DNA from 2 places in the Mesorhizobium sp. B2-1-3 genome. Region 1 is predicted to be linked to the other one. Evidence: predicted binding sites of a transcription regulator. Region 1 holds the regulator's gene; the other holds the start of a gene.
What was found. Region 1 encodes PhoB, which activates phosphate uptake and scavenging genes when phosphate is short. Its sites were predicted from a motif close to TGTCATNNANCTGTCAT; they were not measured.
Positions count from the first base shown of each region.

Region 2: a site for PhoB is predicted at 4,592-4,608, ahead of FJ973_RS00480 (DUF1045 domain-containing protein). Genes of this name have one in related genera too.

Region 1 covers NZ_VFWL01000021.1:30,081-41,559, forward strand. Annotated here, with positions in the region: gene pstB (phosphate ABC transporter ATP-binding protein PstB) at 1-404, shown strand, start outside; gene phoU (phosphate signaling complex protein PhoU) at 430-1,137, shown strand; gene phoB (phosphate regulon transcriptional regulator PhoB) at 1,157-1,846, shown strand; gene FJ973_RS26645 (ROK family protein) at 1,854-3,095, opposite strand; gene xylF (D-xylose ABC transporter substrate-binding protein) at 3,355-4,395, shown strand; gene FJ973_RS26655 (sugar ABC transporter permease) at 4,538-5,890, shown strand; gene FJ973_RS26660 (ATP-binding cassette domain-containing protein) at 5,906-6,706, shown strand; gene FJ973_RS26665 (CHASE domain-containing protein) at 6,843-8,465, shown strand; gene FJ973_RS26670 (YMGG-like glycine zipper-containing protein) at 8,668-8,913, opposite strand; gene FJ973_RS31040 (hypothetical protein) at 9,096-9,266, opposite strand; gene FJ973_RS26675 (PAS domain-containing sensor histidine kinase) at 9,396-10,430, opposite strand; gene FJ973_RS26680 (DUF1328 domain-containing protein) at 10,608-10,772, opposite strand; gene FJ973_RS26685 (response regulator) at 10,954-11,479, opposite strand, start outside.
Region 2 covers NZ_VFWL01000001.1:86,663-98,141, reverse strand. Annotated here, with positions in the region: gene FJ973_RS00505 (sugar ABC transporter ATP-binding protein) at 1-181, shown strand, start outside; gene FJ973_RS00500 (ABC transporter permease) at 232-1,227, shown strand; gene FJ973_RS00495 (DUF2231 domain-containing protein) at 1,459-1,977, shown strand; gene phnN (phosphonate metabolism protein/1,5-bisphosphokinase (PRPP-forming) PhnN) at 2,033-2,665, opposite strand; gene FJ973_RS00485 (alpha-D-ribose 1-methylphosphonate 5-triphosphate diphosphatase) at 2,662-3,801, opposite strand; gene FJ973_RS00480 (DUF1045 domain-containing protein) at 3,846-4,553, opposite strand; gene iolB (5-deoxy-glucuronate isomerase) at 4,705-5,517, opposite strand; gene FJ973_RS00470 (DUF3329 domain-containing protein) at 5,522-5,740, opposite strand; gene iolE (myo-inosose-2 dehydratase) at 5,781-6,698, opposite strand; gene iolD (3D-(3,5/4)-trihydroxycyclohexane-1,2-dione acylhydrolase (decyclizing)) at 6,843-8,693, opposite strand; gene iolC (5-dehydro-2-deoxygluconokinase) at 8,728-10,662, opposite strand; gene FJ973_RS00450 (MurR/RpiR family transcriptional regulator) at 10,804-11,479, opposite strand, start outside.

The DNA.
Region 1 (11,479 bases):
CGGAGATGGACGGCCGTGTCGAGCAGGCGCTGAAGCGCGCGGCACTGTGGAGCGAGGTCAAGGACAAGCTCAACGCCAGCGGCCTCAGCCTTTCGGGCGGCCAGCAGCAGCGCCTCTGCATCGCCCGCACGGTGGCGGTGAAGCCGGAGGTCATCCTGCTCGACGAGCCTGCCTCGGCGCTCGATCCGCTGTCGACCGCCAAGATCGAGGAGCTGATCGACGAGTTGCAGGCCGATTATACGATCGTCATCGTCACCCACAACATGCAGCAGGCGGCGCGCGTGTCGAAGCAGACCGCCTTCATGTATCTGGGCGAGCTGGTCGAGTTCGACCGCACCGAGAAGATCTTCACGTCGCCCCGCGAGAAGCGCACGCAGGACTATATCACCGGCCGCTTCGGCTGATCCCAGGCATACGAGGACCAAGATCATGGCCGAACACACAGTCGCAGCCTTTGACGAAGATCTCGGACAGATCAGCAGGCTGATCCGCGACATGGGCGATCTCGCCTCATCGATGGTCGGCGGCGCGACCAAGGCGCTCCTGAATTCCGACAACGCGCTCGCCCAGCGCGTCGTCTCCGACGACGCGATCATGGATGCGCGCCAGCGCGAACTCGACGACCGCGCCATCACCCTGATCGCCAAGCGGCAGCCCATGGCGGACGATCTGCGCCATGTCGTCGGCTCGATCCGCATGGCGGGCGATCTCGAACGCATCGGCGATCTCGCCAAGAACATCGCCAAGCGCGTCGGCACCGTCGGCCTTGCCGCCACGCCGCGCGACCTGTCGCACTCCATCGACGCCATGGCGCAGCTTGTGCTGATCCAGGTCCAAGGCGTGATCGAGGAGTATGCGGCGCGCGATGCCGCGGCACTTGCCAAGCTGCGCGCCGACGATGAACGCATCGACGTCAAATACACGTCGGTCTTCCGCGAGCTGCTGACCTACATGATGGAGGATCCGCGCAACATCACCGCCTGCACGCATCTTTTGTTCTGCGCCAAGAATCTCGAGCGCATCGGCGATCACGTGACCAACATTGCCGAAAATGCCTATTATGTGCTGACCGGCACGCAATTGCCCGCCAATCGCCCAAAGCAGGACGAGACGGCGATGTCGGCGCCAGCGGCTTGACGGCAGGGGTGACCAGTCGATGATCGCGCCACGCATCATGGTGGTGGAGGACGAGGAGCCGCTGGGTGTGCTGCTCCGTTACAATCTGGAATCGGAGGGTTATCAGGTAGAGGTGGTGACGCGCGGCGACGAAGCCGAGATCCGCTTGCAGGAGAATGTCCCTGACCTTCTTGTGCTCGACTGGATGGTGCCGGCGGTGTCCGGCATCGAGCTCTGCCGCCGTCTCCGCATGCGGCCCGAGACCGAGCGGCTGCCGATCATCATGCTGACGGCGCGCGGCGAGGAAAGCGACCGGGTGCGCGGTCTCTCCACCGGCGCCGACGACTATCTGGTCAAGCCGTTCTCAACGCCGGAATTCATGGCACGCGTCAAGGCGCTGCTGCGCCGCGCCAAGCCCGAAGTTCTGTCCAGCGTGCTCAAGGTCGGCGACATCGTGCTCGACCGTGAATCGCACCGGGTCTACCGCAAGAAAAGCGAGATCCGGCTCGGGCCGACCGAGTTCCGCCTGCTCGAATTCATGATGCGACATCCCGGCCGCGTGTTCTCGCGCAGCCAACTGCTCGACAATGTCTGGGGCGAAACGATCTATATCGACGAGCGCACCGTGGACGTGCATGTCGGCCGGCTGCGCAAGGCGGTCAACAATGGCCGCATGCCTGACGTGATCCGCACCATTCGGGGCGCGGGGTATGCGATTCGCGAAGACTAGGGATATGTCACGCAACGTTCTCGCCCACGCCTGATTTCGCCTGTGCCCCCGGCGCGAAAATCTCCTGGTCGACGAAGGTCAGCGCGCGCATGGCGCAGCCCTCGCGGATCAGTGGCAGTTCGTTCGGCTCGGTGTCGAAGGAAATCGATTTCGAGTGCTGGCCGCCGGCGGTCTGGGCAATGGCCTCGCGCAGAGCCGGCTCGATCAGGTCGAAGGCGGCGGCGCTGACGCCGACCATGGCGACCGGCGCCGGATCGATCAGCGCGAACAGGCTGCCAAGGCCGTAACCCAGCGCCTCGCCGGCCTTGCGGTAGGCTTCGCGCTCCGGCCCGTCCTTTTCGCGCGCCGAGGCCGCCAGGGTGCGCATGTCGGCGTCGCTGACGTCGACGGGCTCGGTGTCCTCGCCAAGCTGCCTCGCGTTGCGCCAGATGGCATAGTTGCCGGCATAGGCCTCGACGCAGCCGCGCCGCCCGCAGCGGCAGAGCGCCCCGCCGGGGCGATGGATCATGTGGCCGAACTCGCCTCCGGATGAATGGGTGCCGGTGAACAGTTCACCCTTCAGCACCAAGCCCATGCCGATGCCGTGCGACAAAAGGATGGCGATGAAGTCGTCGCGGTAGCGCTGGGGATCGCGCCAGCGCAGCGCCACCGCCATCATGTTGCAATCGTTCTCCATGGTGGCGGGAATGCCGAACTCGGCCTCCAGTATGTCGGCGAAGGCGATGTCGGTCTGCGGCGTGATCGGCGACCACAGCATGGTGCGCGCATCCGTGTCGGTGATGCCCTGGATCGCCAGCGCGATACGGGCGATGCTGCCGACGTCGAGGTCGGGATCCTCGAACCGCCGCCTGACGATGGCCACGCATTCGCCGATCAGCGCCTCGCGCGACAGGGTGAGCGTGTCCAGCCGGCGCTGCTCTTCAGATATCACCTGGCCGGCATAGTCGATGACGGCGACGGAGAGAAAATTCAGCGACAGCACCACGGTCATCACCGCCGCGGCTTCAGGGTTGAGGCTGAGGCCGACCTGCGGCCGGCCGCGTTTCAGCGCACCGGCCTCGCTCGGCTTGCTCTGCGCCAGGATGCCTTCGCCAATCAGGTCGGAGGAGATCGCCGATATGGTGGAATGGCTGAGCCCGGTGGTCGCGGCAATCTCGGTGCGCGAGGGCTGCCCGGCACGGCGCACGGCCGCGATCACCATCGCCCGGTTGCGTCGGCGCAAATCGTCGTGGCGGATTCCGACCGACATGTTTCTCGCATCCTCCCCGTCGCCGCGTTCTCTCCCCAGGATCCCGACGACCGTCAAATACTGGCAGAACCGGCCTTGGCTGTCATTATTTATTCCGGAGCTCGAAAAAAATTCACGAGGACATCAAAATACATCAGAATCGACGTTGACAGCGTTCCGACGATGGACCAGTGTTTTTTCGAGGCTCGAAAAAATAGAGCCTTTGTGCCGGCCTACGGGCCTGTTTGGTCGCGCCATACGCGGCGCAGGGAGGATTAAGATGAAGAGATTCACAGCCGCCATCCTGGCGGGTGTCGCCATGTCGCTGACGCTCGCGTCGGTCGCGCAGGCGAAGGACAAGGTCATCGGCGTTTCCTGGTCGAACTTCCAGGAAGAGCGCTGGAAGACCGACGAGGCCGCCATGAAGAAGGCGATCGAAGCCGCCGGCGACAAGTATATTTCCGCCGACGCCCAGTCCAATCCCGGCAAGCAGCTCACCGACGTCGAGAGCCTGATCTCCCAGGGCGCCAATTCGCTGATCATCCTGGCGCAGGACGCCTCCGCCATCGGCCCGGCGGTGCAGAAGGCGCTCGACGAAGGCATTCCGGTCGTCGGCTATGACCGCCTGATCGAGAACAAGGACGTCTTCTATCTGACCTTCGACAACAAGGAAGTCGGCCGCATGCAGGCCCGCGAAGTGTTCAAGGTGAAGCCGGAAGGCAACTACGTCTTCATCAAGGGCTCGGGTGCCGATCCGAATGCCGATTTCCTGTTCTCGGGCTCCATGGAAGTGCTCAAGGACGCCATCGACAGCGGCAAGATCAAGAATGTCGGCGAAGCCTATACGGATGGCTGGCTGCCGGCCAACGCGCAGAAGAACATGGAGCAGTTCCTGACCGCCAACGACAACAAGGTCGACGCGGTGGTCGCGGCCAATGACGGCACTGCCGGCGGCGTCGTCGCGGCGCTGACGGCTCAAGGCCTGGCCGGTACCGTTCCGGTCTCGGGCCAGGACGGCGACCACGCGGCGCTGAACCGCATCGCGCTCGGCACGCAGACCGTGTCGGTGTGGAAGGACGCGCGTGAACTCGGCAAGAATGCCGCCGAGATCGCCTCGCAGCTGGCCGACGGCAAGAAGATGACCGATATCGCCGGCGTCAAGGACTTCACAACGCCCGGTGGGAACACCGTCAAATCGCTGTTCCTGACCCCGGTTGCGATCACCAAGGACAATCTCAACGTCGTCATCGACGCCGGCTGGATCAAGAAAGACGAGGTCTGTGCCGGCGTCGCGGCGGGCAGCGTAGCGGCCTGCAACTGATCTTCCATTTCATGCGATGAACGCCGCGGCTGCCAAGCCGCGGCGTTTTTTCAAGAAGATTTGTTTTTCCGCCCCGGGCGGGTAACTTCTAGGCTGGCTTCCGGCATCCCGCATCGGACGGGCAGGCCGGTGGGAGAAAATCATGACCGATACGACGTCCAACCCGCAGGCCGACACCGCGCGTGCGTCGGAACTCGGCGCCGTCGCCCGGTTCCTTAAGGCGACCGAGATCGACACGCGCATGCTCGGCATGATCGGCGCGCTGCTGCTGATCTGGATCGGGTTGCATGTCTTGTCCAGCCTGCGTCTCGGCGTCAATCCGCTCGATTTCGACAGCCGTACCTTTCTCACGCCGCGCAATCTGTGGAACCTGTCGGTGCAGACCTCGGCCGTCGCCATCATGGCCTGCGGCATGGTGCTGGTCATCGTCATGCGCAATATCGATCTGTCCGTCGGTTCCGCCGAAGGGTTGATCGGCATGGTCATGGGCTTCGCCCAGGTGCATTTCCTAGTGCGCTTCGTCGGGCTTGAGCTTGGCAACCCATGGATCTGGGTGCTGGCGCTGGTCATCGGCCTGGTGCTCGGTCTGTTGATCGGCGCCTTCCAGGGCTTTGTCATCGCCTATCTCGAAGTGCCGGCCTTTATCGTGACGCTGGGCGGGCTTCTGGTCTGGCGCGGTGCGGCATGGTGGGTTACCAGCGGCCAGACGGTGGCGCCGCTCAACGCGACGTTCCAGCTGATGGGCGGCGGCCCGGCCGGATCGATCGGCGCGACCTGGAGCTGGGTGGTCGGTATCGCCGCCTGCCTTGCGGTGGTGCTTGCGCTGTTCAACGGGCGGGTACAGCGCAAGCGCTTCCGTTTCCCGCTGCGTCCGATCTGGGCCGAGACGCTGATCGGCGTGCTGACCTGCGCCGTCATCATGGGCGCGGTTTGGCTGGCCAATTCCTATCCGTGGCCAGTCGGCATCGTGAACAGATATGCAGCCGCGAACAACATAACCGTGCCCGAGGGCGGCCTGTTCATCGCCCACGGCATCGCCATACCGGTGCTGATGGCCATCGCCGTCGGGCTGGTCATGACCTTCATCACCAAACGCACCCGTTTTGGTCGCTATGTCTTTGCCATTGGCGGCAATCCGGAAGCAGCCAACCTCGCCGGCATCAATACACGCTGGATCACGATGAAAGTGTTCATGATCATGGGCGTGCTGGCCACGATCGCCGCCGCGATCTCGTCAGCCCGGCAGAACTCGGCCACCAACGTGCTCGGAACGCTCGATGAATTGCTGGTGATCGCGGCGGCCGTCATCGGCGGCACATCGCTCGCCGGCGGTTCGGGAACAATCATCGGCGCCATGCTGGGCGCGCTTTTGATGCAGTCGCTGCAATCCGGCATGGTGCTGCTTGGCGTCGACTCGCCGCTGCAGAGCATCGTCGTCGGCGCCGTGCTGGTCATCGCGGTGTGGCTCGACACCGTCTATCGCAAACGCGTTTGAGGGAGGAGGACAATCATGGCTGACAGGATCGCTCCCGCCGGCAACCCGCTGGTCGACATGCGCAACATCTCAATCGCGTTCGGCGGCATTCGCGCCGTCGACGATGCCTCGATCGATCTTTTCCCCGGCGAGGTCGTGGCCCTGCTCGGCCATAACGGCGCCGGCAAGTCGACACTGATCAAGATCCTGTCGGGCGCCTACAAGCGTGACGCGGGCCAAATCTTCGTCAACGGCGAAGAGGCTTCGATCTCCAACCCGCGCGATGCCAAGAAATACGGCATCGAGACGATCTACCAGACCCTGGCGCTCGCCGACAATGTCGACGCCGCCGCCAACCTGTTCCTCGGCCGCGAGCTGAGGACCGCCTGGGGCACGCTCGATGATGTCGCCATGGAGGCCGAGGCGCGCAAGGTGATGGGCAGGCTCAATCCCCGCTTCCAGCGCTTCAAGGAGCCGGTGATCAAGCTGTCGGGCGGACAGCGGCAGTCGGTGGCGATCGCACGCGCGATCCTGTTCAACGCCCGCATCCTGATCATGGACGAGCCGACGGCAGCACTTGGACCGCAGGAAACGGCCCAGGTCGGGGAACTGGTCAGGCAGCTCAAGTCCGACGGCATCGGCATCTTCCTGATCAGCCATGACATTCACGACGTATTCGAACTGGCCGACCGGGTGTGCGTCATGAAAAACGGCCAGGTCGTCGGCACTGCCCGCACCACCGATGTGACCCAGGACGAGGTGCTGGGCATGATCATCCTGGGCAAATGTCCGCCTGGCGCCATTCCCGGACCAGGCGCGTTGAAGATCGCTGCCTGAAGCCTGCTGGCCTGAGCCCGTTACCGATCTGCCGATCAGGTGATATGCCAGCCGGCGGGATGGCTTGGCCTTGCCATTGTGTTGACCGGGCGACTTGCCCATAAAGGGCTCACATGCTGATAGGCCGCATTATCCGTTGAAGAAGCTTTTTCCAATCGTCGCTTTCGTTGCCGTTGCGCTGATCAGCATGACAATGGCGGGGTTCGCCTATTTCGCGACGCAAGAGGCGGCTCGCATCAAGTTCGACGCGACCGCGGACGATGCGCTCAACCGTATCGAGAGCCGGATCGACCTGCAGCTGTCGCTGCTGCGCTCGTCGCAAGCCTTGTTCGACGCCCGCAATGGCGACATCTCGCAGAGCGAGTTCAAAGCGTTCTTCAATGCCCTCAATGTCGATACCAATTTCGCCGGCCTGCGCGGCATCGGCTTTCTCCGGCTGGTGAAAGCAGGCGACGAGGCAACGGTCGAACGCGACATGCTGCATGACCAGGGCGTCAGGCGTGCGATCTATCCGGATACGACGCAGCCATGGCGCACGCCCGTTGTGCTGTTCGAGCCGCTCGATCCGTCCAACAAGGCCAGCATCGGCTATGACATGTTCACCGAGCCCGTGCGGCGCGCGGCAATCGAGAAGGCAATGGCAGATGACCAGCAGCACGCGAGCGGGCTGGTGCAACTCGGCCAGGACACGGGTGCAGCACAGACCTTCACCGGCTTTCTCGTCTTCGTGCGGCTCAACGTCGAGACCGCACCTGATGCCATAAACGCATCGCGATCCTCGACGGTAGGCTTTCTCTACGCGGCCTTCCGGGCCAGGGAGCTGTTCCAGATCGCGCTCAGCCGTGCGCCGCTGCTGCCCGTCAACACCGAAATCTACGATGGCGGCGTCGATCCGGATCATCTGCTGTTCCGGTCGGAGACACCGCCCGTCTCGGGCTTTGGCGACAGGCTGCTGGTCACCCGCAAGATCAGCGTGGCGGGCCGGCCGTGGACCGTGCAGTTCAGGCCGACAAGCGCCTTCTCGCAGCCATCGTCGCGGGCCATCCCGGTCATGCTCGGCCTGTTCGGGCTGCTGCTGGCCGGCGCCATCGCGCTTGTCGCGCGCTATCAGGAGCGAGCCTACGAGGCAGCATCGCTGCTGCATGAGACGACGGAAAAGAGCCTGCTCGAAAAGGATTTGATGCTGCAGGAGATGAAGCATCGCATCAAGAATTCGATCACGCGAGTGCTGGCGATCGCGCGCCAGACCGCGTCACGTGCCAGCGACGTCAATGAGTTCTCGGCATCTTTCTCGGCCCGGCTACAGGCAATGGCCGCGTCCCAGGACATGCTGACGCGCTCGCGCTGGCAGAAGGCGGATCTCGGCGATCTCCTGCGCATCGAGCTTGGCCAAGTGTTCGGAAAGGAGCTGCCGGAAGAGCTTTTGTCCGGGCCGGAGGTGCTGCTTGACGAAACCACGACGCAGGCACTGGGCCTCACCTTTCACGAACTGGCAACGAATGCGCTGAAATATGGCGAGGCCGGCAATACGGTCGGCGCCCTCAGGATCGAATGGTCGGTCGAAGGGCGCGGGCGTGACCGGGTCTTGGCTCTGAGCTGGCAGGAAACCGGGCAGAAGAAGGTCGACGCCCCGGCCACGACCGGCTTCGGCACCAAATTGATCGACCTCAATGTCACGCGTGAGCTGCGTGGCACGATCCACCGCGATTATCGCGATGACGGATTGAATGTGGAAATCAGGATTCCGCTGCCGGCGTGAATGCCATCGGGCCTTGGCGGAATCGCTCCAGGCTTCCCGCGGCGGCCAATAAATTGCCGCACCGCTGCCGGGTTCGCGAATGAGCCCGACAGCGGCGATTCAAGTTGCTCGGAGCGGTTCAGCGTCTGATAGATCGCCGATCCGCTCCTTGCTCGCAATTCCGGCGGGAAAACCGCTCCGCGCTTTTCCCGCCGGAATTACCTTAGTTGCAGCGAGCCGTGTAGATGCGACCCCGATGATCGCGATACTGGCAGTATCCATTGCGCAGGTTGCGGACCAGCAGGCCGGAGCCGGCACCGACGGCCGCGCCGATCAGCGCGCCCTTGCCGCCGCCGACCAAGCCGCCCACGCCGGCGCCGATCAAGCCGCCGCCGACGACATCCTGCTCGGTCGAGGTACAGCCGCTGACGGCGACCACGGCAGCCATGGCAATAAGAATTTTCCGCATAGGGTCACTCCTCACTTCGTGTCCTCACTTTAATAAGCTCCAGCCGTCACTTAGCATGAAAAAACGACCTTTGCTGCTCCAATTTATTGTTGGTGAAGAGAGTCTTTTTCTGGGCGCAGCTTTCCGATGCCTCGGCCGCCGAAAAACCCGAGCGATGTGCGCGCGCGAACGTGGGGGCGGGATCAGGCCAGCTGGGACAGGGCGATCAGGACAATTGCCGCGGCCAACGCCGGAGCGACGATGGGCAGGATGCCATGAGCAACCGGCGATGCCGTGGATGTCTCGGGATCCTGGAATTCGCCCATCGAAATGCGAGCGGCCTGCTCGAGTCTGTTGATATCGGCGACCGTCAAGGCGCTCCTCCCCACTATGCTGCGGCAAAGCCCTCGAAAGCATGCTCGTCGGCTCGGCAGTTCCATCGGTATCTGGCAAAAACAGCATCTGCTTCTATGGTGAACAGCCGGTTAAAAGATGGCGGTCGCCTACTCCGTCTCGAAATTGCCGTGCGGAACAACGAGATGGTATTCGAGGCGACCATCCGCGATCTCGAGGCGCGCCGTTCCGTTCAGGGAAGAGGGCACTACGCGTTCCAGTGCGACGCTGCCGAAGCGCTTTTTGCCCTCTTGGTTGCTGTCGGTTCCTATGGTTTCGGCCCAGGTCAGCGACAGGGCAATGCCGCCATCGGCGGCGGTGTCGAGGACGGCGGTCACTTCGACGAAGCCCTCCGGCCGCGACAGGGCGCCATAGCTGACCGAGTTGACGGCCAGTTCATGCATCGCAAGGCCGATATGCAGCGCGGCGTTGGGGTTGAGGTAAGGATTTGCGCCGCGGAAGCGAAGGCTGTGCGACGCGTCCGTCCCGTAGCGGCCGACCTGACCGGCGACGAGTTCGCGAAGGGCAGCACCGCGCCAGTTGGAGGAGGTTACCAAATCCTGGGAGGAGGCCAGCGACTGGAGCCGGCCGCGAAAGCGGGTCAGGAAATCGCCGATGCTGTCGGAATAGCGTCCCGTCTGGGTGGCGATGCTCTGGATGATTGCCAGCAAATTCTTCGAGCGGTGCGTGACTTCGCGCAACAGCGTCGTCAGCGTCTGTTCGCGGCGTCGCTGCTCGGTCGTCTCGACCATGGTGGTGACGACACCTTGCACGTCGCCGGCCTCGCCATGGTCGGCGTCGATCCAGACCTGAAACCAGCGCATGCCGTCCTCCATCGGGACGCCGATCTCGAGGCGCTGCGGATCGCCGCTTGCGACGACGTTGCGCTTGGCAGCGCCAATGCGGTCGGCCTGTGCCGGCGGCAGGATGCCGTCGCCCTCGCTGCTGTCGGCGGCCCAGGGCGCACGCATGTTCCGCGCCCAGACCGTTTTCATGTCGCGGTCCTGGTAGAGGACGGAAATGCCGGCATTGTGCAGTGCGTGGAGAAGCGCCCGGCCAAGTTGCATGCCGCTTTCGGCGGGATGCAGGGCAATGACCTCGTCCCCCCGCTCGTTCTTCTTGGTATCTCGAGCCCTGGAACGCATCCGACCTGTTCACCCAACTCAGGCTGAACGGCTCACCGTCCAATGGGTTCCAAGGCAGGTTTTACGGGAACCAGACGCCCAAAAGCGGTCCGCCGGGCGGCGTCCTTGTGGGACACCACCCGGCGGTGGCTGGAAACCGTTTGAGGGGTGCGGCTTCCAGTGTTCGCCTGATAACTCTCAGGCCCGTCTGAACAGGCCGGCGAGAAGCGAAATGATGAGGAAAGCGAGAAAGATGAAGAACAATATCTGCGCTATCCCGGCAGATGTACCGGCAATGCCGCCGAAACCAAGCGCGCCGGCGATGATTGCCACGACGAGAAATACGAGCGCCCAGTAAAGCATGGTTCCATCTCCTTCCAACTATGTGAGAAAAACGTGGGTGGATGCGGTTTGTTCCACTTTTTGCCGAAAAAGACGATCCCCCCGCGCACCATCGTGGCGCGGAAAAGCAAGGCGCGGCCAGCGGAACCTTCCGGCTGGTCGCGCCCTGCTTTTGCGCGTTTGCGACTTCAGTTGCGCATGGCTATGCGGCTGCTTTCGCCTGCCGGTCGAAGAACAGAGCCTGGCTGATCAACGCCTTGACCATGTCCGGGTTGAACGGCTTCGTCACCAGGAAAGCCGGTTCGGGCCGCTCGCCGGTCAGGAGACGCTCGGGAAAGGCGGTGATGAAGATCACCGGCACGGAAGTCGACGACAGAATCTCGTTCACCGCCTCGATGCCCGAACTGCCGTCGGCGAGTTGGATGTCCGCGAGCACCATCTTCGGCCGCGTCTTGCCGAACATCGTCACCGCTTCGGCATGGGTGCGGGCGGTGCCGACGACCCGATGGCCCAGGCTCTCGACCATCTCCTCTATGTCCATGGCGATCAGCGGTTCATCCTCGATGATCAGCACGTCGGTCGCCACCTGGCGGGAAATCTCGTTGCTCGCCTGGGCAAGCAGTTCTGAGAATTCCTGTTCGCCGACGCCAAGAATTTCGGCCGCCTCATCCTCGCTGAAACCCTCGACGGCCACCAGAAGGAAGGCCTGGCGGGGAAGCGGCGCGATC
Region 2 (11,479 bases), on a different contig from region 1:
GCGTGCGCTGGCCGACGCCGGCGTCGCCGTGCTGATGATCTCCAGCGACATGGAGGAGGTGATCGGCGTGTCCGACCGCATCGCCGTCATGCATGAGGGCCAGATCTCGGGCATTCTGGACAAGGACCAGTTCAGCCAGGAAAACGTGCTGCTGCTGGCGGTAGGCAAGCAGCCGAAATAATTCTGCCGCCGCGCCGCGGAAGCGCTCGGGCCGGCATTGGGGAGAAGATGATGAGCAAGAAAGATCTCGGCCTGCTGATCCTGATCCTGGTGGTCGGCGCCATCGTCGCCATCATCAATCCGCGCTTCCTGCTGCCAATCAATCTCGCCAACACCTCGAACCTGATCGGACTGTTCGGCATCCTGTCGATCGGCCAGGCCTTCGTCATCATCACCGGCGGCATCGAATTGTCGGTCGGCTCGCTGGTGGCGCTGCTGGGAACGCTTTTCATCGACTTCATCGCCGTGCGCGGCATGGAATGGCCGCTGGCCTTCGTGCTCATCCTGGTGCTCGGTGCCATCATCGGCCTGGCGCATGGCTGGCTGATCACGCGGCTCAAATTGCAGCCCTTCGTGGTGACCTTGTGCGGCCTTTTGATCTATCGCGGCGTCGCCCGCTTCTACACCGCCGACGGCACCGCCGGCTTCGCCTTCGGCCAGAATTTCCCGGAGCTCGAATTCTTGACCGCCGGCCGCTCCTGGGGCGTGCCGAACTCCTTCTTCGCGCTGATGGTCATCGCCATCGTCATGTGGGTGGTGCTGCACCGCTCGGTGTTCGGCCGCTATCTCTACGCCATCGGCAAGAACGAGGAAGCGGCGAAATATTCCGGCATCCGCACCGGGCGTGTCGTCATGGCCGCCTACGTCATCTGCGGGGTACTGACGGCGCTGTCGGCGATCTATTTCGCCATGTACACGCGATCCATCTCGCCGGCCAGCCACGGCCAGTTCTACGAGCTTTACGCCATTGCCGCGGCCGTGCTCGGCGGCTTCTCGCTGCGCGGCGGCGAGGGCTCGCTGATCGGCGTCATCCTCGGCACCGTGCTGCTGCAGGAGCTGCAGAACCTCGTCAATCTGCTCGGCATCCCGTCCTCGCTCAACTTCGCGGTGATGGGCGGCGTCATCCTCATCGGCGTGCTGATCGACCAGCAGTGGGGCGTGTTCCGCGCGCGGCGGCGCATGGTCGACGCCAGCCGCAAGAGCATCGCCGGGGCAGCGGCGGAATAGTCAGGGGCAAAAAGCCGCCGTCCGCCGTGGCCGTCGAAAGATAACTTCGCTCTATCTCGCCCGCCCCGCAATTCCGCTCGATCTGTTGTCGGCCGTATCTGTGCGGCCCCAAGTGACTTGAGTGCAAAAGGGGGGCGGCATCGCGAAAACGGTCTTGCGAGCTTCCATCCGGATTGGAACGAAACCCTTATCTGGGCGTTGTTCAAAGCTTTTCTATTCGGAGGCATGGTCATGGCTGCGAATCCGCTAAGCACCGCCAAGGTGGGAGGTCATCCCATCCATCCGATGCTCATTCCCTTTCCTGTCGCGTTCCTTGTCGGCGCGTTTCTCACCGATCTGATGTTCTGGGGCACTGCCGACGTCTTTTGGGCACGCGCGTCGATGTGGCTGATTGGAGCAGCCATCGTCATGGCTCTCCTGGCGGCGATTGCCGGCTTTATCGATTTCCTGAGCGAGCCGCGCATCCGCGCTCTGACGGACGCCTGGTATCACATGGTCGGCAATTTGACCGCCGTCGTTCTGGCGCTGATCAATTTCTATCTTCGCTACAGCCAAGGCGCCGAAGCGGCAGTTCGCCCATGGGGAGTGCTGCTTTCATTGATCGTTGTCTGCATCCTGCTGTTTACCGGCTGGAAAGGCTGGGAAATGGTGTACCGTCATCACGTCGCGGTTCTGGACGCGCCGACACAACCTTCGGCAACGCCGTCGGCCAGCACGCGTCGTGCCGATCACGACCGGCACGCGGCATAAAAGGAAGGTGTTTCGATGTTCAGGTCAGGCGAGCGCCACCTGACCATCAACACCTTTAGTCGATCAGCCCCGACATGTCGGAGAACGCCATCGCCTTGCGCAGCACCTCGGCAAAGCGCTCGCCTGCCGCTTCGCGCGAACCGCTATTGTCGATCGAGGTGACGCCGGGTCCGGAGAGCGTCACAGGGGCGCTGCGCGCCAGGCGTGCCAGAACCTCCCCGCGCGACTCGCGGCCACGCATCGCCAGCCGCCCGGCCAGCACATCGGGCGAAGCGGTGATCTCGACGACGGCCAGATTGGCATAGCGCTCCCGCAAGGCAGGAATGATCGCGCGCGATACGTTGGCGACAGCGACATGGCCGTTGGCCACTGCCCAATCGACCTCGGCCGGCAGGCCGTAGCGCAGGCCGTGCGCTTCCCAGGAAACGGCGAAGGCGCCGTCGGCTTCGGCCTCGATGAAGGCGGCATCGGCCAGCGTGTCGTGATCCTCGCTTGCCGTGTCGCTCGGTCTGGTGATGACGCGGCGCACGAACTCCAGCCGCGGCTCGTCGGCGAAAAGCGCCTTGGCATGGCCGATGATCGTATCCTTGCCGGCGCCGCTCGGGCCCACCACGGCAACGAAGACGCCGTCGCGTATCGGAAACGCCTCGGCCGACAGTTCACGCTCGATCAATGCCGAAGCCATCACGCGACCCGCCGCCCCTGCCGCCAGACCGTGCGCACCACCGGAACGTGGTCGTCGAGGCGCACGCGCACCAGGTCGGCCCGGCGGCCCTCTTCGATGACGCCGCGATCGGAAAGACCGACGGCCTCGGCCGGGTTCTTGGACACCATTGCCACCGCCTGCGGCAGGGAAATGCTATCGACGACGTCGCCGAGAAAGAAGGCGGACTGGATCAGGCTGAAGGGGATGTAGTCGGACGACAATATGTCGAGCAGGCCGTCGCTGGCCAGCGTGCGCGCCGAGACGTTGCCCGAATGCGAGGCGCCCCGCATGACATTGGGCGCGCCCATCAGCACGCCGAGCCCTGCATCCTTCGAAGCCCTGGCGGCTTCCTCGGTGGTTGGGAATTCGGCAACGCGCACGCCTTGCTCGATGGCTTCGTCGACATGGCCCGTCGTCGCATCGTCATGGCTCGCAAGCACGATGCCGCGCTCGTGGCAGGCGGCGGCGATGAAGACGCGGTTCGGGGCCGAATTCCGTGCCGATTCGCCCATCCGCTTCTCGCAGAATTTCTGGAAATCGCGATCGGTCAGCTTCAGCTTGCGTTGATAGTAGTAGGCATAGGTTTCGAGGTTGACGAACTGGCGCTGGCCCGGCGCATGGTCCATCAGCGAGGCGAGCTTCACCCGTTCGTCGGTCTCGAAATTGGCGAAGGCCCTGAGGCAATCCGGCGCCGAGACCTCGCAGCGCAGATGGATGAAATGGTCGGCCCGCAATCGATCCATCCGCACGCTGTCCTCGATCGCGTCGGCGAGCTTGCGGATATCGGTGGCGTTGAGATCGGCATCCTCGTCCATGCCGACACGCAAGGCGTCGAGCACGGTGGTAATGCCGGCGGTCGCCACTTGCGCGTCATGGGCGAGCACGGCGGCGATCGGGTTCCACCGCACCTTCGGCCGCGGCGCATAATGGCCTTCGAGATGATCGGTGTGAAGCTCGACCAGCCCCGGAATGATGAAGTCGCCAGCCATGTCCTCGCCGGCTCGCACGGCGCCGGAGGATATGTCGGCGATCAGACCGTCACGCATCACGAGCGAGCCCTCGATGATCTCGTCGGCAAGAACGATGCGGGCGTTGCTCAGAATGGTCTCGGCGGTCATTTCAGGCAGTCCTTGGTTTTTTCTCGCCTTTACGGCTTGTTGCTTCAGGCGGTTTTTCTGGCCGGACGGCGCCCGAGCGCGTGCTGGGAAAGCACCATGAACGGGGCGCCGGGTTCGGGCTCGATGAACAACGTCAGCGCGTCCACCGGAACCGGCTGGCGCAGCACCTCGGCGAACAGGCCCTCGATTGCCAGGCGAAGACGAAGGCTTTCCTGTGGCCCGGCCCTGCCGGACAGCGTCATGTGAAAGCGGAAGCTCTCGAAGACGTAAGGATAGCCCCATTGGCAGAGATTGCGGAATTCGCCCGGCTTCAGCGAGTCCGGGCTGCGCCGCTCGATCTCGGCCTCCGTCAACGGCGCGCGAAAGCGGTCGAAATCGCGCACCACATCATCGGCGAAGCGATTGAGCGGAGGCAATGGCGCCTCCGGCACCAGTGCGAAGAAACCGTCGATCTGGCTGACGACGAGACGCGGGATCATCACAACGGACGTCGCCTGGGCAAAGGCGTCGAGCGCTGCGCGCAACGAGGCTTCGGTTTCGTTGGCCGCTAACCGGAAAGGGGCTTTCAGCGTTGCGTGAAAACCATAGCGCCGTGCCGATGCGGTGTGGAAGGCGACTTCCGCCGCCGACAAATCGCCCACCGCCTCCACCGGTCGCGTCGCGGCGCCGAACGGGTCACGGCCCAGCCAGTTGGCGGCGATCCGCGCCAATTTTTCGTCCTGTTGGGGGGTGAAGTAGATGGCGTAGCGCATCGAAAATCCTCGTCAGCCCGTTGCCATAGGTGATTTCCATGACGGATTGACGAAGCTTTGAAGGGTTTTCGAAGGCAAATCGACCCCGCCGGTCCTTAGCCGACGATTTTTCTGATCTGGACCAACAGGTTCAGCCGTGAACGCGCAACGGTCAGGCCTTCATCAGCCATTCGTGCTCGGGCGCATTGTGGAATTTCCACGTCCGCTTCGGGCCGGCCATGACGTTGAGATAGTAGAGGTCGTAGCCATGGCAAGCCGCGCAGGGGTGATAGCCCTTGGGCACCAGCACGACGTCGCCGTCCTCGATCGCCATCGCCTCGTCCAGCGCGCGGGAGCCGTCCTTGTCGGCGTCGGTATAGACCCGCTGGAAAGCAAAGCCCTGCGGCGGGTTGAGGCGGTGATAATAGGTTTCCTCGAGATAGGATTCGTTAGGGAGATTGTCCTGGTCGTGCTTGTGCGGCGGATAGCTCGACGTATGGCCGCCGGGCGTGATGACCTCGACCACCAGCAGCGAATCGGCCGGCTTGCCCTCGGGCAGGATGTTGGTGACGTAGCGCGTATTGGTGCCCTTGCCGCGCACCTCCTGGCCGAGGTCGTCAGGCCCGATGACGCGAACCGGCAGGCCGCCGCTCAATCCCGGCGCCGAGCAGACCGCCAGTTCCAGTCCGCTATCAGCCGTCACCGACCAGTCCGATCCCTGCGGCACATAGACCGACCATGGTTTGCCTTCGAAGGGCGACATGCGCTGGCCAAGCAGGCCGAGATCCTTGCCGCCGGCCGTGACCGTGCCCTTGCCGGTGACGAACACCAGGCAGACTTCGCGATCGTCCGTTGTTCCCGAAGCCGTTTCGCCCGGTTCCAGCCGGTGCAGGTCGAACCCGACATAGGTCCATCCGGCGCTTTGCGGCGTGACATGCGCGACACGGCCATGGCCCTTGTCGGCTTTGACCAGCAGCTTCGACATCCGGTTACTCCTTCGGTTCGACTTCGGCGGGCGCCTTGTTCTCGTCGGCCGGCTTGTAGAGATAAAAAAACTGCCAGACGCCATAGCCGGCGAAGCCCAGCGCGATCACGCCCCAGAACGGCGTGCCGCTCGCGAATTCGATGATCGACCAGATGACGCAGACCGCGACGACGGCGACACGCCGCCATAGGGGCCGGAAGAAGGGGTGCTCGGAATCTTTCATCGCGGCAACCTACAGCAAGCCCGGCCTGGCGAGAACCCGATCAGACATCGGGGAAGCCCTGGGTCTCGACCGTGTAGCCGGCCGCCGTCATCACCCGCATCAACTCCTTGTGGCCCACCTGCGCCATCTTGAGCGGCGGGTTCTTCTTCGGGTCCTGTTCGGCCTCGACCACGAACCAGCCTTCATAGCCGTGGTCGGCGAAACGCTGCACGATGGCGCCGAAATCCAGCGAGCCGTCGCCCGGCACGGTGAAGGCGCCGAGAGCCACCGCATCGAGGAAGGACTGCCTCGTGCGGTCGAGCTTCTCGATCACGCCCATGCGTACATCCTTCACATGCACATGGCTGATGCGCTTGTGGTGATTGTCGATGGCGCGCAGCACATCGCCGCCGGCAAAGGCCAGATGTCCAGCGTCAAGCAGCAGCGGAATGCCCGCTCCGGAATGGCGCATGAAGGCGTCGAGCTCCGCCTCGGTCTCGACCACCGCCGCCATATGGTGATGATAGGAAAGCGGCATGCCTTGCTCGGCGCACCATTCGCCGAATTCGGTCAGGCGCCTGGCATAGGCCTTCATCTCGTCGCTCGAGAGTTTCGGCTTGGTGGCGAGCGGCTTCGAGCGGTCGCCCTGGATCGAACGGCCAACCTCGCCATAGACGATGCAAGGCGCGTTGACCGCCTTGAACAGGTCGATCATCGGCTGGATGCGATCCTTGTTCTTGCTCATCTCCTCGTCGACCAGCGTGCCCGAGAACCAGCCGCCGCACAGTGTGACGTCAGCCGCCTTCAGGATCGGCAGCATCACCTTGGGGTCCTTGGGAAAGCGCCGTCCCATCTCCATGCCGGTGAAGCCGGCCGAACGCGACTGGCGTAGGCACTCCTCCAACGACACGTCGTCGCTGAGTTCCGCAAGATCGTCGTTCCACCACGCGATGGGGGACATGCCCAGTTTGGCTTTCAAGTCGTCACTCCGGTTCTTGTTCACCCTCCCCCTTGTGGGGAGGGTCGCTGCGAAGCAGCGGGGTGGGGGTGCGGCGCCAGACCCCACCCGGACCTTCGGTCCGACCTCCCCACAAGGAGAGGTAGGGGGTGGGCAGCGCCGAGATCAATCGCCGACGCTCTGCATCCGCCGCTTCTCGTCATAGACCTTGCGCGCCGCGTTCACTTGGCTGCGCTCGGAGACTTCCGGCACCGCCACGTCCCACCAGTGGCCGCCGGCATCGGTGGAGACCAGCGGATCGGTGTCGATGACCAGCACCGTGGTGCGGTCGTTGCCTTTCGCCTGAGCCAGCGCCGTCTCCAGCCCTGCGATCGACGAGACCTTCTCGGCGATCGCCCCCATGCTCGCGGCGTGCGCGGCAAAGTCGACGTCGGGCAGCACCTCGTGGCGCGCGTCCTTCAGGAGATTGTTGAAGTTGGCGCCGCCGGTCGCCATCTGCAGCCGGTTGATGCAGCCAAAACCCCTGTTGTCGAGCAGCACGATGGTCAGCTTCAGGCCGAGCATCACCGAGGTGGCGATCTCGGAATTGAGCATCAGATAAGAGCCGTCGCCGATCATGACGACGACCTCTTCGTCAGGCTTGGCCATCTTGGTGCCGAGCCCGCCCGCAATCTCATAGCCCATGGTCGAGAAGCCGTATTCTGCGTGGTAGGAGCCGGGCGCGCCGGCCTGCCAAAGCTTGTGCAATTCGCCCGGCAGCCCGCCGGCGGCGTTGAGCAGCGTCACGCCGGAGCCCATGGCGCGTTGCACGGCGCCGATCACCTGCGCGTCGGAAGGGTAGGCGGCATTGGTCGACGCCGTCACCTTGGCGGCTTCGGCCTGCCATTCCTTCTTGCCGGCTGCCGCATTGTCGGTCCAGGCGGATGGCGCCTTCCAACCCTTCAGCGCGGCACCGAGTTCGGCCAAGCCTTCGGCCGCGTCGGCGACCAGCGGCGATGCCCGATGCTTGCCGGCATCGAAAGGCTGCACATTCAAGCCGATGATGGTCTTGCCCGAATTCTTGAACAGCGCCCAGGAGCCGGTGGTGAAATCCTGCAGGCGCGTGCCGATGGCGAGCACGACATCGGCCTCTTCCGCCAGCCGGTTGGCGGCCGACGTGCCGGTGACGCCGATCGCCGCCATGTTGAGCGGATGATCGTCCGGCAGCGAGGATTTGCCGCCCTGCGTTTCGCAGACCGGAATGCCGGCGCCTTCAACGAATTTCGCCAGTTCGTCCGAGGCCCGAGAATAGAGCACGCCGCCGCCGGCGATCACCAGCGGCTTGCTTGCGCTCTTCAGCGCTGCAACCGCAGCCGCCAATTCAGCCCGGTCCGGGCGCGGCCGGCGCTGGCGCCAGACCCGTTCGGCAAAGAAGCTCTCGGGATAGTCATAGGCCTCGGCCTGCACGTCCTGGCAGAGCGACAAGGTCACCGGCCCGCATTCGGCCGGGTCGGTCAGCACGGCCATGGCGCGGTTGAGCGCCGGGATGATCTGCTCCGGCCGCGTGATGCGGTCGAAATAGCGCGACACCGGACGAAAACAGTCATTGACCGTCGCCGTGCCGTCCGAAAAATCCTCGGCCTGCTGAAGCACCGGATCGGGAACGCGGTTGGCGAAGACGTCACCCGGCAGAAACAGGACAGGCAACCTGTTTACATGCGCAAGTGCCGCCGCCGTCACCATGTTGAGCGCGCCGGGCCCGATCGATGAGGTGGCGGCCATGAAGCGGCGGCGGAAATTGGCCTTGCCATAGGCGATCGCCGCATGCGCCATCGCCTGTTCATTGTGGGCGCGGAAGGTCGGCAGTTTGTCGCGCACCTGGTAGAGCGCCTCGCCGATGCCGGCAACATTGCCGTGGCCGAAGATGGCCCAGACGCCGCCGAAGATCGGTACCTTTGCGCCGTCGATCTCGGTCATCTGTTTGCTCAGGAAACGGGTCAGCGCCTGCGCCATCGTCAGGCGGATTGTCTTGCTCATTGGTTTCCTCCGCAGTCCCTGTGCCCGTGCCTTCTTATGCTGCTTTACGGCCGCGCGCGGCAAGCCATGCCTCGGTCAGTTGCTCGAAGCGCGATGCCATATCGGCAATCGCTTCGTCGTCCGACATCTTCCCGGAAAGCCATTGTTCGGCGGCATTGATGAAGATGGTGCGGCCGACCGCGAAACCCTTGACGATAGGCGCCTTGGCCGTCGCTGCGAAGGCGGCCTCCAACTCGTCCTGCGGGGCTTCCAGGCCGAGCAGCACGACGCCGCGGCACCAGGGATCGTTTTTCAGGATCACGGCCTCGATCTTCGTCCACGCGCCGCTAGACGCCTGCGGTTCGAGCTTCCACCAATCCGGCTTGATGCCGAGCGCATAGAGTTCCTCAAGCGCACGCGGGATGGTCGTGTCGTCGAGCTTGCCGTGCTTGCCGGCGATGATCTCGATGAGAAGCTCCCTGCCCACTTTCCGCGCGGCCTCGAACAGTGCGCGCAATTTCTGCTGCTGTTCCTCCTTCAAGCCCGGCGGATCGTCGGGATGATAGAAGCAAAGGCATTTGATGCAGTGGTCGACCGGCCATTCGGTGAGCTGCGAACCGATGTCCTGCGAGAATTCGAAGCGCAGCGGCCGCGAGCCCGGCAGCTCCACCGGCCGCCCGAGCCAGGCAAAGGAATGCCTGGCGAATTCGAACATCGCCTCGCGGCCATGCCTCTCGTCGAGCAACATGCCGTATCCGTCGCGCCCGGCGGCGACCTTGGCCGCCGCTTTCACCGTCAGCACCTTGAAATCCTCGATGCGCGACGCGTCAGCGCCAGTCTTGGCCGCCATGTCCTCGAGCTGCACCCGGTGGTCGCAGGCGAATGCCATCAGCGAGGGAATGTCGTGCCGGCGCGTCGTTGCCCAATGGATGTGGTTGATCGCCTCGTCCTTGCGCAAGGCCAGATGCCTGCTGCCGTGCTCGAGGAAGAACTGCAATTCCTCGAAGGTCGGATATTCCGGCGCGCACAACAGCCGCGACACGGCGAAGGCGCCGCAGGCATTGGCCCAGGTCGCCGCCGTGGCAAGGCTTTCGCCGCCCAGCCAGCCGCGCAGGAAGCCCGACATGAAGGCATCGCCGGCGCCAAGCACGTTGTAGATCTCGATCGGAAAACCCTTGCCGACCACGCCGTCCTCGAGATCGTCGCTGATAGGCCCGTCATAGACGATGCAACCCATGGCGCCGCGCTTCAAGACGATGGTGGCCGGGGACAGCGAACGGATCGTCTTCAGGGCGCTCAGGCAGTCGTCGGCGCCCGAGGCGATCATGATCTCTTCCTCGGTGCCCACGACGAGGTCGCAATCGGGCAGCACCGTCTTCAACTGCGCCGAGACGCGGTCGGACTTGACGTAGCGCTCAAAACCCTCGGCGTGGCCGGCCAGGCCCCAGAGGTTCGGCCGGTAGTCTATGTCGAACACGACCTTGCCGCCCTTGGCCTTCATGATGCGGATCGCCTTGCGCTGGGCGGCATCGCTGTTGGGCCGGGAAAAATGCGTGCCGGTGACGACGACCGCGCGAGCCGAGGAAATAAACGTCTCGTCGATGTCCTCCTCGGCCAGCGCCATGTCGGCGCAGTCGGAGCGGTAGAAGATCATCGGCGAAACGCCTTCGCTCTCGACCGAAAGCAGCACCAGCGCGGTCAATCGCTCCTTGTCGGTCTTCAGCCCGTCGGTGTTGACGCCTTCGCGCTTCAATTGTTCACGGATGAAGCGGCCCATCTGCTCGTCGCCGACCCGCGTCAGCAGCGCCGAACGCAGGCCGAGCCGCGCCGTGCCGACCGAGATGTTGGCCGGGCAGCCGCCCACCGACTTGGCGAAGGAGGTGATGTCCTCCAGCCGCGAGCCGATCTGCTGGCCATAGAGGTCGACGGAAGCCCGGCCGATGGTGATGACGTCGAGCGCAGCGTATTTCGCGTCCACGGCTTCGCTCATTGGAACCTCCCGTCGGGCCTGTTATGTTGGGGTACACGCGCGAGCGGCAGCGTGGCGCCGAAAAATATGAAATAATAATTCCAATCCATAGTCAATATGGAATGAGCATTCCCCGATCTAAAATCGCCTTTTGCCTTCCACTCAGGCCTTGCGCCCCTTGCCGGGGTTGCGCCGCTTCTCGCCGACGCCAACGGTCAGCGCCATGGCCAGCGCCATCGTCGCCGATAGCGAGCGGAAGCCGGCAAAATCCGCCTCGGCAACCTCGAACCAGACGCTGGCGAACTGAGCAAGCGGTGAAAACGAGCTGTCGGTGATGGCAATGATCGGCACGCCCTGTTCGGAAATCGTGCGCGCCTCCTCGATCGTGGCCGGCGCATAGGGCGAGAAGGAAATGGCGACGACGGCATCCGCGGGCGTCGCAAAGCTGACCATCTCGGCGTTGAGGCCGGCGGCTGATTCGATCAGCTGGTTGCGGATCTTCAGCTTGCCAAGCGCATAGGCGATGTAGGACGCCACCGGATAGGAGCGCCGCTTGGCCAGCACATAGATGGTCTGTGCCTTGGCCAGCAGGGAAATCGCTTCTTCCAGATGCGCGTCGTCCAGCGTGCGCGAAATGTCGTTGAGCGAGGTGCTGGCGGCGGCGACGAAGCCGTCGAAGATCGCCCGGTGGCCGGCGCCGCCCTCGGCCTTGGCGCGCAGCGCCTGCAGCCGTTCGTCATAGGAGGAGTTGCGCTCGCGCAGCCGTTCGCGAAACACCTGCTGCAGGCTGGTGAAGCCGTCAAAGCCGAGCTGCTGGGCAAAGCGGATCAGCGTCGAG